4 regions of the Streptomyces sp. NPDC085900 genome follow, and region 1 is predicted to be linked to each of the others. Evidence: riboswitches for the same ligand, from Rfam matches in the RefSeq annotation. Region 1 holds a riboswitch; each other region holds the start of a gene.
What was found. A riboswitch is a leader RNA that binds a small molecule or an ion and turns the genes downstream of it on or off. The one in region 1 is predicted to bind S-adenosylmethionine.
Positions count from the first base shown of each region.

Region 1 (2,194 bases):
GATGTGCGGCTGCCGCCGCGTGGGCGCGACCAGCCCCCGCCAGCCCGCGGACGACAAGATCGGCTAGGCGAGCCCGGCCTCACGGAACGAGTCGAGGTTGGGGCGAATGGTCGCGGTCAGCCCCGTGCCCGCCACCGCGTCCAGCGTCTTGAGGCCGTCGCCGGTGTTGAGCACGACCGTGGTCAGGGCCGGGTCCAGCACGCCGTTCTCGATGAGCTTGCGCGTCACGCCCACGGTCACGCCGCCGGCGGTCTCGGCGAAGATGCCCTCGGTGCGGGCCAGCAGCTTGATGGCGTCGACGACCTGCTCGTCGTTCACGTCCTCCACGGCACCGCCCGTGCGGCGCGCGATGTCCAGGACGTACGGCCCGTCGGCCGGGTTGCCGATGGCGAGGGACTTGGCGATGGTGTTCGGCTTCTGCGGCCGGACCACGTCGTGGCCCGCCTTGTAGGCGACTGACACCGGCGAGCAGCCCTCGGCCTGCGCGCCGAAGATCTTGTACGGCCGGTCCTCGACGAGCCCGAGCTTGATCAGCTCCTGCAGCCCCTTGTCGATCTTCGTCAGCTGCGAGCCGGAGGCGATCGGCACGACGATCTGGTCCGGCAGCTTCCAGCCGAGCTGCTCGCAGATCTCGTACGCCAGGGTCTTGGACCCTTCCGCGTAGTAGGGCCGCAGGTTGACGTTGACGAAGCCCCAGCCCTCGCCGGCCGGGTCGCCGATCAGCTCGGAGCAGAAGCGGTTCACGTCGTCGTAGTTGCCCTCGATACCGACGAGCTCGCCGCCGTAGACCGCGGCCATGACGACCTTGCCCTGCTCCAGGTCGTGCGGGATGAACACGCAGGACCGGAAGCCGGCGCGGGCCGCGGCGGCGCCGACGGCACCCGCGAGGTTGCCGGTGGAGGAGCAGGAGAGCGTGGTGAAGCCGAAGGCGCGCGCGGCCTCCAGGGCCTGGGCGACGACGCGGTCCTTGAAGGAGTGCGTCGGGTTGCCGGAGTCGTCCTTCACATACAGTCCGCCGGTGACGCCCAGCTCGCGTGCGAGGTTGTCGGCCTTGACGAGCTTGGTCCAGCCGGGGTTGATGTTCGGCTTGTCCGCCACGTCCGCCGGGACGGGCAGCAGCGGCGCGTAGCGCCAGATGTTCGCGGGTCCCGCCTCGATGCGCTTGCGGAGTTCCTCGGTGTCGTAGGCCGAGAAGTCGTACGCGATCTCGAGCGGGCCGAAACACTCCTCGCAGGCGAAGACCGGGCCGAGCGGCACCCGGTGACCGCACTCGCGGCAGGAAAGCGCCGAGGCGGGGCCGAGGTCCACGGTCGTGGGGTCGGTGGTGCTTGCAACAGTCTGCGCAGCCATGTGAGGCGAGGCCCTTTCTCCTCATCTTCCTCACGACGCATCTCGCCGTGAGACGGATTTGGCACCTTCCCTAGCCGGGAGCCTCGCGGAATGATCAACACTGATCTACGAGACCGGCTGGAGGGTTGCCGGGGCTTCATCGGGCCGTATCCCTCTGCCCCTCTGGATGAGCGGTATGTGGTTGTTGAACTCGTTGAACGCGAGACGACCCCCGACATGCGATGGTCATCAGCGTTGTTCAAGACTGTAACCGAAGGCCAGGACAGTTGAGATAGCCGTCCGAACCGCGAGATGGATCACAATCCGGTCCTTTCGCCGAGAGAACGCAGAGGAGCCGCCTACGTGCTGGAAGAAGTCGAGCGCTGGCTGAGCACCCACTCCTGGTCCGTCACCGACCGCCCGCTGCACCAGATCCTCGCCGCGAAACACCGCACGGGCCAGTCGGTCAGTGTCGTGCTGCCCGCGCTCAACGAGGAGGAGACGGTCGGCGACATCGTCGCGATCATCCGCCACGACCTGATGCAGCAGGTCCCGCTCGTCGACGAGATCGTGGTCGTCGACTCAGGTTCCACCGACCGCACGTCCGAGGTCGCCGCGGCGGCCGGCGCGCGGGTCGTGCACCGCGACGACATCCTGCCCCGCATCCCGACGGTCCCCGGCAAGGGCGAGGTCCTGTGGCGCTCGCTGCTGGTCACGACCGGGGACGTCGTCTGCTTCATCGACGCCGACCTGAAGGAGTTCTCCTCCGACTTCGTCTCCGGGATCGTCGGCCCGCTGCTCACCGACCCCGGGATCGACCTGGTCAAGGGCATGTACGACCGCCCCCTCGGCGGAGCGCAGGGAC
Region 1 is NZ_JBITSP010000007.1:366,551-368,744, forward strand. It holds gene thrC (threonine synthase) at 64-1,350, opposite strand; SAM riboswitch class I at 1,369-1,523, opposite strand; gene ACIGDI_RS25640 (glucosyl-3-phosphoglycerate synthase) at 1,693-2,194, shown strand, end outside.

Region 2 (2,194 bases), on a different contig from region 1:
CGCCGAAGCTGACCCGAATCGCGTTCAGGGACTTCTCGCCCGGCGCGGCCTCGGGGGCGCCGCACTCGCCCTGGGTCTGCGGGTCGGAGCCGAGCAGGGTGCGGACCAGCGGGTGGGCGCAGAAGAGGCCGTCGCGGACGCCGATGCCGTACTCGGCGGAGAGGGCGGCGGCGAAGTGGGAGCTGTTCCAGCCCTCGACGACGAAGGAGATGACGCCGACCCGGTCGGCGTCGTCGCCGAAGAGGGACAGCACCTTCACCTGCGGGACCTCGGCCAGCCCCGCACGCACCTTGCCGATCAGGTACCGCTCGCGGGCCACCAGGGTGTCGAAGCCGGCCTCCGTGAGGGCCTTGCAGGCCGACGCGACGGCGTAGGCGCCGATGACGTTCGGGGAGCCGGCCTCGTGGCGGGCCGCGCTCTCGTGCCACTCCACGTCCACTCCCCCGTCCTCGCGGCGGGTGACCTTGCGGCTGGCGCCGCCGCCCGCGAGGTAGGGGTCGGCCGCACGCAGCCAGTCGGCGCGGCCGGCCAGGACCCCGGCCCCGAAGGGGGCGTACAGCTTGTGGCCGGAGAAGGCGACCCAGTCGACGTCCAGGTCACGGACGGAGACGGGGTGGTGCGGGGCGAGCTGGGCGGCGTCCAGGACGATCCGGGCGCCGTGCGCGTGGGCCGCCGAGGCCAGCTCGCGCACCGGCCACAGCTCGCCGGTGACGTTCGAGGCGCCGGTGACGCAGACCAGGGCCGGGCCGTGGGGGTCGCGCTCGGCGAGGGCGCGCTCCAGGGTCGCCACGGCCTGTGCCGGGGTGCGCGGGGCGTCGAGGTAGGTGACCGAGGCGTCCTGCCAGGGCAGCAGGCTCGCGTGGTGCTCGGTCTCGAAGACGAAGACCTGGCAGCCGGCGGGCAGGGCGCGGGCGAGGAGGTTGAGGGAGTCCGTCGTCGAGCGGGTGAAGACCAGCTGGTCGTCCGCGCGGCAGTCGAGGAACTCGGCGACCGTCGTGCGGGCGTTCTCGAAGAGGTCGGTGGACAGCTGGGAGAGGTAGCCGGCACCGCGGTGGACGCTGCCGTAGTACGGGGCGTAGGCCGCGACGTCGTCCCAGACGCGCTGCAGGGCGGGCGCGCTGGCCGCGTAGTCGAGCGCCGCGTAGGTCACCTCGCCACCGGTGACGAGCGGGACGGTGACATCCCTGCCCAGAACGGGCAGAGGGGCACAAACGGTCTGGGCGGAGGCAGCGGTGGAGACAGACATGGGGAACTCCCGTGAAAGGGCGCGCGCGTGCGGGCCGGAAAGAGAAAAGGGGTGCGCGGAGGCGGGGCTCTGCGGCCCTATCGCATTCGCTTGCTCACGGAAGACTCCTCGACGACCAGGATCCCCGGCTCGTGAGGGATCCGCGCTTGCCGCAGACCTCGCTGCCTACGGCCTGGTCTTCACCCGGGGCACCCCGCCACGGACGGAGGGTTGCCGGACAGTCGGCCGGGGCCTCATGACTGTCACTCATGACCTGGTACAGGAACGTACGTGAAGTGATCGCGGTCCCGCAACCCGCGTCCGGATGACGGGACCGCGCTCGACGCACTCCCTACGCGTTGCTGGCCGCCACCCAGCGCTCCAGCGCCCGCTTGGCCGCACCGGAGTCGATGGACTCGGCGGCCTTCGCCATGCCGGCCCTCAACTGGTCGGCCAGGGAGGCCTCCGTCGGCTCGAGGGCCACCAGGGCGGCCGCCGAGTTCAGCAGGACGGCGTCCCGCACGGGGCCCGTCTCGCCGTCCAGGAGCCGCCGGGCGACCTCCGCGTTGTACGACGGGTCCCCGCCCCGCAGCGCCTCCACCGGCACCAGGTCGAGGCCGACGTCACGGGGGTCGAAGGACTCCTCGGTGACCTTGCCGTCCCGGACGATCCAGACGCGCGAGGTGGCCGTCGTCGTCAGCTCGTCGAGGCCGTCGTCGCCACGGAAGACCAGGGAGGAGTTGCCACGCTCGGCGAAGACGCCGGCCACGATCGGCGCCATGCGCGGATCGGCCACACCCACCGCCTGCGCCCGCACCTTCGCGGGGTTGGTCAGCGGGCCGAGCGCGTTGAAGACCGTGCGGATACCCAACTGGCCGCGGGCGGCGCCCACATGACGCAGCGCCGGATGGAACTTGATGGCGAAGCAGAAGGTGATCCCGGCCTCCTGGGCCACCTCGGGAACCCGCT
Region 2 is NZ_JBITSP010000013.1:7,894-10,087, reverse strand. It holds gene ACIGDI_RS34970 (aminotransferase class V-fold PLP-dependent enzyme) at 1-1,246, opposite strand, end outside; SAM riboswitch class IV at 1,384-1,500, opposite strand; gene trpD (anthranilate phosphoribosyltransferase) at 1,578-2,194, opposite strand, start outside.
Region 2: another riboswitch for S-adenosylmethionine. It lies ahead of ACIGDI_RS34970 (aminotransferase class V-fold PLP-dependent enzyme); the one in region 1 lies ahead of thrC (threonine synthase).

Region 3 (2,194 bases), on a different contig from region 1:
GTACCAGACGGTGACGACCAGCAGCAGCGGCACGATGTCGCCGGGGTAGGTGGAGCCCATGGTCTGCGCGGAGCCGAACAGGTCGAGCAGGGAGACGTAGAAGACCAGTGAGGTGCCCTTGATCAGGCCGATGAGCTGGTTGACGTAGTTCGGGATGATGGAGCGCAGCGCCTGCGGAAAGACGATTCTGCGGAACTGGTAGCCCTTCGGCAGGCCGAGCGCCGCGGCCGCCTCGTGCTGGCCCTGGTCGACGGAGAGGATGCCGCCGCGCACCACCTCGGCCGCGTAGGCGGCCTCGTTGAGGCTGAGGCCGACGACGGCGACGACCATGTCGGTGGCGAGTTTCGACTCGTCGAAGGAGAAGAAGGCCGGCCCGAAGGGAATGCCGACGCTCAACGTCTTGTACAGGGCACTGAAGTTGTAGAGGAATATCAGTACGACGATGAGCGGGATGGAGCGGAACGCCCACACGTAGGTCCAGCTGACCGCGCGCAGGACCGGGCTCTTCGACAGCCGGGCCAGGGCGAGCAGGATGCCGCCGATCAAGCCCAACACCGCACTGTAGGCGGCGACTTCGAGGGTGATGAGGAGGCCGTCGAGGATGGTCGGCCGCAGGAACCAGTAGCTCCAGCGGTCCCACTGGTAGAAGGGGTTGGTCACCAGTCCGTGGACGAACTGGGCGACCAGGATCAGGACGACCGCGGTGGCGATCCAGCGCCCCGGCCGCCGCAACGGCAGCACTCGCTGGGCGGTGAGGGCCTTGGGCGGTTCGGTGGCGGTGGGCGCCTCGGGGAGGGTGACGGTGGCGCCAGGGGGTTCGCTCATGGTGGGCTCCGGCTGGGTGGGCACACCCCGGAGGCGCGGCGGCGTGCGGGGACGCACACGGCGGCGCAGGACCGGGGGTGGGGAGGGCAACGGCACACCGCGCGGGCGGTGTCGGTCAGGGAGTGCGGGGGCTGCGGGGAGGTGTCAGCCCCGACAGCGGGCACGGCCCGGTGCGGTACACAGTGCGCTGTTGACGCGGAGCAGATCGACGGCGCGGTTTGCGACGAGCATGTTCGCGTACGTCCGTACGCAGCCCTGGGAACGGCGTGCGGCCGTTCTGGGAGCTGCGTACATGGCGTCACCGTCACTGTTCCGGCCCTGTGGGCCTCGCGCTTACCGACGTGTCATCGGTCGGGTCGTCACCTGGGGCACCCCACCGCGGTGCGAGGGTTGCCGGTCAGCAAGCCAGGGCTTGTCGCTGACACTCATGACCGTTCTGGGCCGTAGTTAAGACAATGGCCCGAACGTATGTCAACGCCGGTCCACCAGGTGGAACGGCTAACGGGCCGAGTGCGCCGCCCAGTCGAGGATCTGGACGGCCGATCCGGCGGCCTCCAGTCCCCGGCACTGGGCGTGGTGGCGGCGATCGATGCCGTCGAGGTCGAGGTGGACGCCGAAGGCCGGGTGGGCGGTCAGACGGCGGGCGTAGGCCCACAACACCGGGTGGCCGGCGATGCGCTGGACCGCGGCGGCGTCGAGGTGGTGACGGTGCACGGTGTCGAGCCGGACCAGCGCGACCCACAACTCGACGTCGGAGGCGGTGACTTCGTCGCGGATCAGACAGGTGCGGCCGGCGAGCCAGCGGTCGAGGGCGCCGAGGGTCTCCAGCAGCGTGGCCAGTGCCGCGTCACATTCCGCCGCGTCCCCGCCGACCGTCCCGGCCCGCTGCGCCGCCCCTTCGATCCCTTCCACGCACATCCGCTCCACCGCCTCGATCTCCGACTCCGCGCCGCACGGGTAGAGCGAGGGGCCGCCGGTGTCGAAGCGGTCGGCGAGGTCACGCATGATGTCCCGGTCGTGGGTGCTGACGATCCGCCCGGACCAGCCGTCACTGAGCACCGGCGCCGCGGCCGGACCGGGGTAGCGGTGCGCGCTCGCCTCGTACAGCGGGCGCAGGGCCGAGTGGCCGCCCTCGGGACAGTCGGGGACGGCGGGCAGGAGGGTAACCGGACAGACGGCGTCCAGGCCGAGCAGCGTGTGGGCGACGGCGATGCGCAGGCCGTCGGGACATGCGGTCGACAGATGGAGCCGGTAGCGGCCGGGAACGGCGTAGTGGCCGCTGCGCGCGTCCCTGCCGATGCGGCCGCGGAAGGCGGGCGCGGACCGGACGGAAACGTGGGCGGCCGGCGTGGTGACGGTCATGACTCTC
Region 3 is NZ_JBITSP010000016.1:192,656-194,849, reverse strand. It holds gene ACIGDI_RS39290 (amino acid ABC transporter permease) at 1-825, opposite strand, end outside; SAM riboswitch class IV at 1,150-1,258, opposite strand; gene ACIGDI_RS39285 (glutathione S-transferase C-terminal domain-containing protein) at 1,324-2,187, opposite strand.
Region 3: another riboswitch for S-adenosylmethionine. It lies ahead of ACIGDI_RS39290 (amino acid ABC transporter permease); the one in region 1 lies ahead of thrC (threonine synthase).

Region 4 (2,194 bases), on a different contig from region 1:
AACAGATCCCGTCCCACGCCCGTGTCATCGAACTGTCGGGCGGCCGGCGGGCCGCCGATCTGGCGGTGATCGGCGACGAGAAGACCGTCGAGGCCGAGGTACGGCGCTACCGCGACGCCGGCGCCACGGAGGTCGTGTTCTCGTCCACCGAGATCGCCGGAGAGGCGGACCGCCGACGCACCTGGCGGCTCCTGGGCGAACCGGCCCGCTGAACAAGCCCGTCGAGCCGGGCGCCCGCCGCCGGCTCGCACCAATTCACCCCCGATCCAGAGGAGATCGCCCATGACCACCGAGGCCACCACGACGGACCTCCATGCCTTCACCGAGACATGGCTGGAGTGGTATCGCGCCCAGGAAGCCCGACTCGCCGACCCGCACGGGTTCCTGGCGGTCACCGGCCTGCACTGGCTCGACGACCGGTCGCAGCGCTTCCCGGACGCGCCCGGCGCCTGGCACACCGGCCCCGAGGGGGTCGTCGTAGACCTGGACGAGGGTCCGGTGCGCGGTGAGCACCACTTCGGTGTGATCCCCGAGCGCGGCGGCGTCAACGCCGTCTGGGGCGACGCCGTGATCGAGGTCGCCCGGCGCGGCGGCCAGGACATCGTGCGCCCCCGGCACCCGGACGCGCCGCTGCGTACGGCCTTCACCGGAACGCCCGCCTACGCCCCCGACCCCCGCTGGGCGGTGACCGGCCGCTACATCCCCTTCGACGCACCGCGGCCGACCACCGTGGGCGCCGCGGTCGAGGGACTGGAGCACGTCTACGACGCTCCGGGCAGGATCGAGTTCGAGCTGGACGGGCGGCAGCTGTCGCTGACCGCGTTCCCGGGCTCGGGCGGGGGCCGGCTGCTGGTGCTGTTCACCGACGCGACCTCCGGCGTCACCACGTACGCGGCCAACCGGGCCCTGAGCGTGGAAGCGCCCGCCGCCGACGGCACGGTCGTCCTGGACTTCAACCGGGCCTCGAACCTGCCGTGCGCGTACACGGACCTGGCCACCTGCCCGCTGCCCCCGGCGGAGAACCGGCTGCCGGTGGCGATCGAGGCCGGGCAGAAGATCCCCCGCGAGCGCGGAGGTTCCTGAGCCGGCCCGGCCATTGACCGACGACAAGATCTCTTCGTACGATCAAGAACGGCATTGAGTGTCAGCGTCAAGCCCTGGCTCGCTGACCGGCAACCCTCCCCCGCGGTGGGGTGCTCCAGGTGAAAGCCCGGCGGGATCACCGACGATCCCGCAAGCGCGTGGCCCCGGTCCGGGGCCGGACAGGTGGAGGACCGATATGCGGCACGGTGGTGACCTCAGCGCCCGTTTCGCCGACGCCACCGTGTTCTCCCGGCTCTCGCGTCGACGCCACATCGACCTCAAGCGCTCGACCAGCTGCCTCTGTCAGGCCTGACGGCCCCTCCAGCCGCCGGTCACGATACGGCATTCGCCGTCGCCGCACCCTTCGCGCCTGATCTCCGGACGTCTTCGATCCCCGTCTGCCTCTGATCCCCGTCTGCACAGCGGCCCCCGGCCGCGGCATCGCGCCGCCCGGGGTCGGCCGCCCGCGCACGGCCACGCCCCGCGCCCGTGCCCGGTGACACGAGTAGGAGAAGCCCTCCGTGACCGCACTTCCCCATGTCAGATCCTCCCGGTGGGCGGCACTGTCCGCCCTCGTGACCACCAGCGTGCTGCTGACCGCCTGCGGCTCCAGCGGCGGCGACTCCGCCGGCGGCAGCGGACGGCCCGCGGCCGGCGGCACCCTGACCTTCGCGGTGAGTTCGGACGCCGGCTGCGTGGATCCGCAGCAGGTCGCCAGCAACGAGACCATCTACTCGGTCCGCCAGATCGTGGACTCCCTGACGGACCAGGACCCCAGGACCGGCAAAATCGTGCCGTGGCTCGCGAAGAGCTGGGACATCAGTTCCGACGCCACCACCTTCACCTTCCATCTCAGGTCCGGCGTCACCTTCAGCGACGGCTCGAAGCTGACCGCGCAGGTGGTCAAGGACAACTTCGACGCGGTACCGAAGCTCGGTGCCCTGGGAACCCTGGCCGAGGGCTACCTGAGCGGCGTCAAGAGCACCACCGTCGTCGACCCGCTGACCGTCAAGGTGACCTTCGCCAAGCCCAACGCCCAATTCCTGCAGGCGACTTCGACGCACTCGCTCGGCATCGAGTCGTCGGCGAGCGTGAAGAGGACCCCGCAGCA
Region 4 is NZ_JBITSP010000016.1:181,003-183,196, reverse strand. It holds partial or broken gene ACIGDI_RS39240 (LLM class F420-dependent oxidoreductase) at 1-212, shown strand, start outside; gene ACIGDI_RS39235 (DUF1684 domain-containing protein) at 283-1,083, shown strand; SAM riboswitch class IV at 1,134-1,246, shown strand; gene ACIGDI_RS39230 (putative leader peptide) at 1,280-1,396, shown strand; gene ACIGDI_RS39225 (ABC transporter substrate-binding protein) at 1,605-2,194, shown strand, end outside.
Region 4: another riboswitch for S-adenosylmethionine. It lies ahead of ACIGDI_RS39230 (putative leader peptide); the one in region 1 lies ahead of thrC (threonine synthase).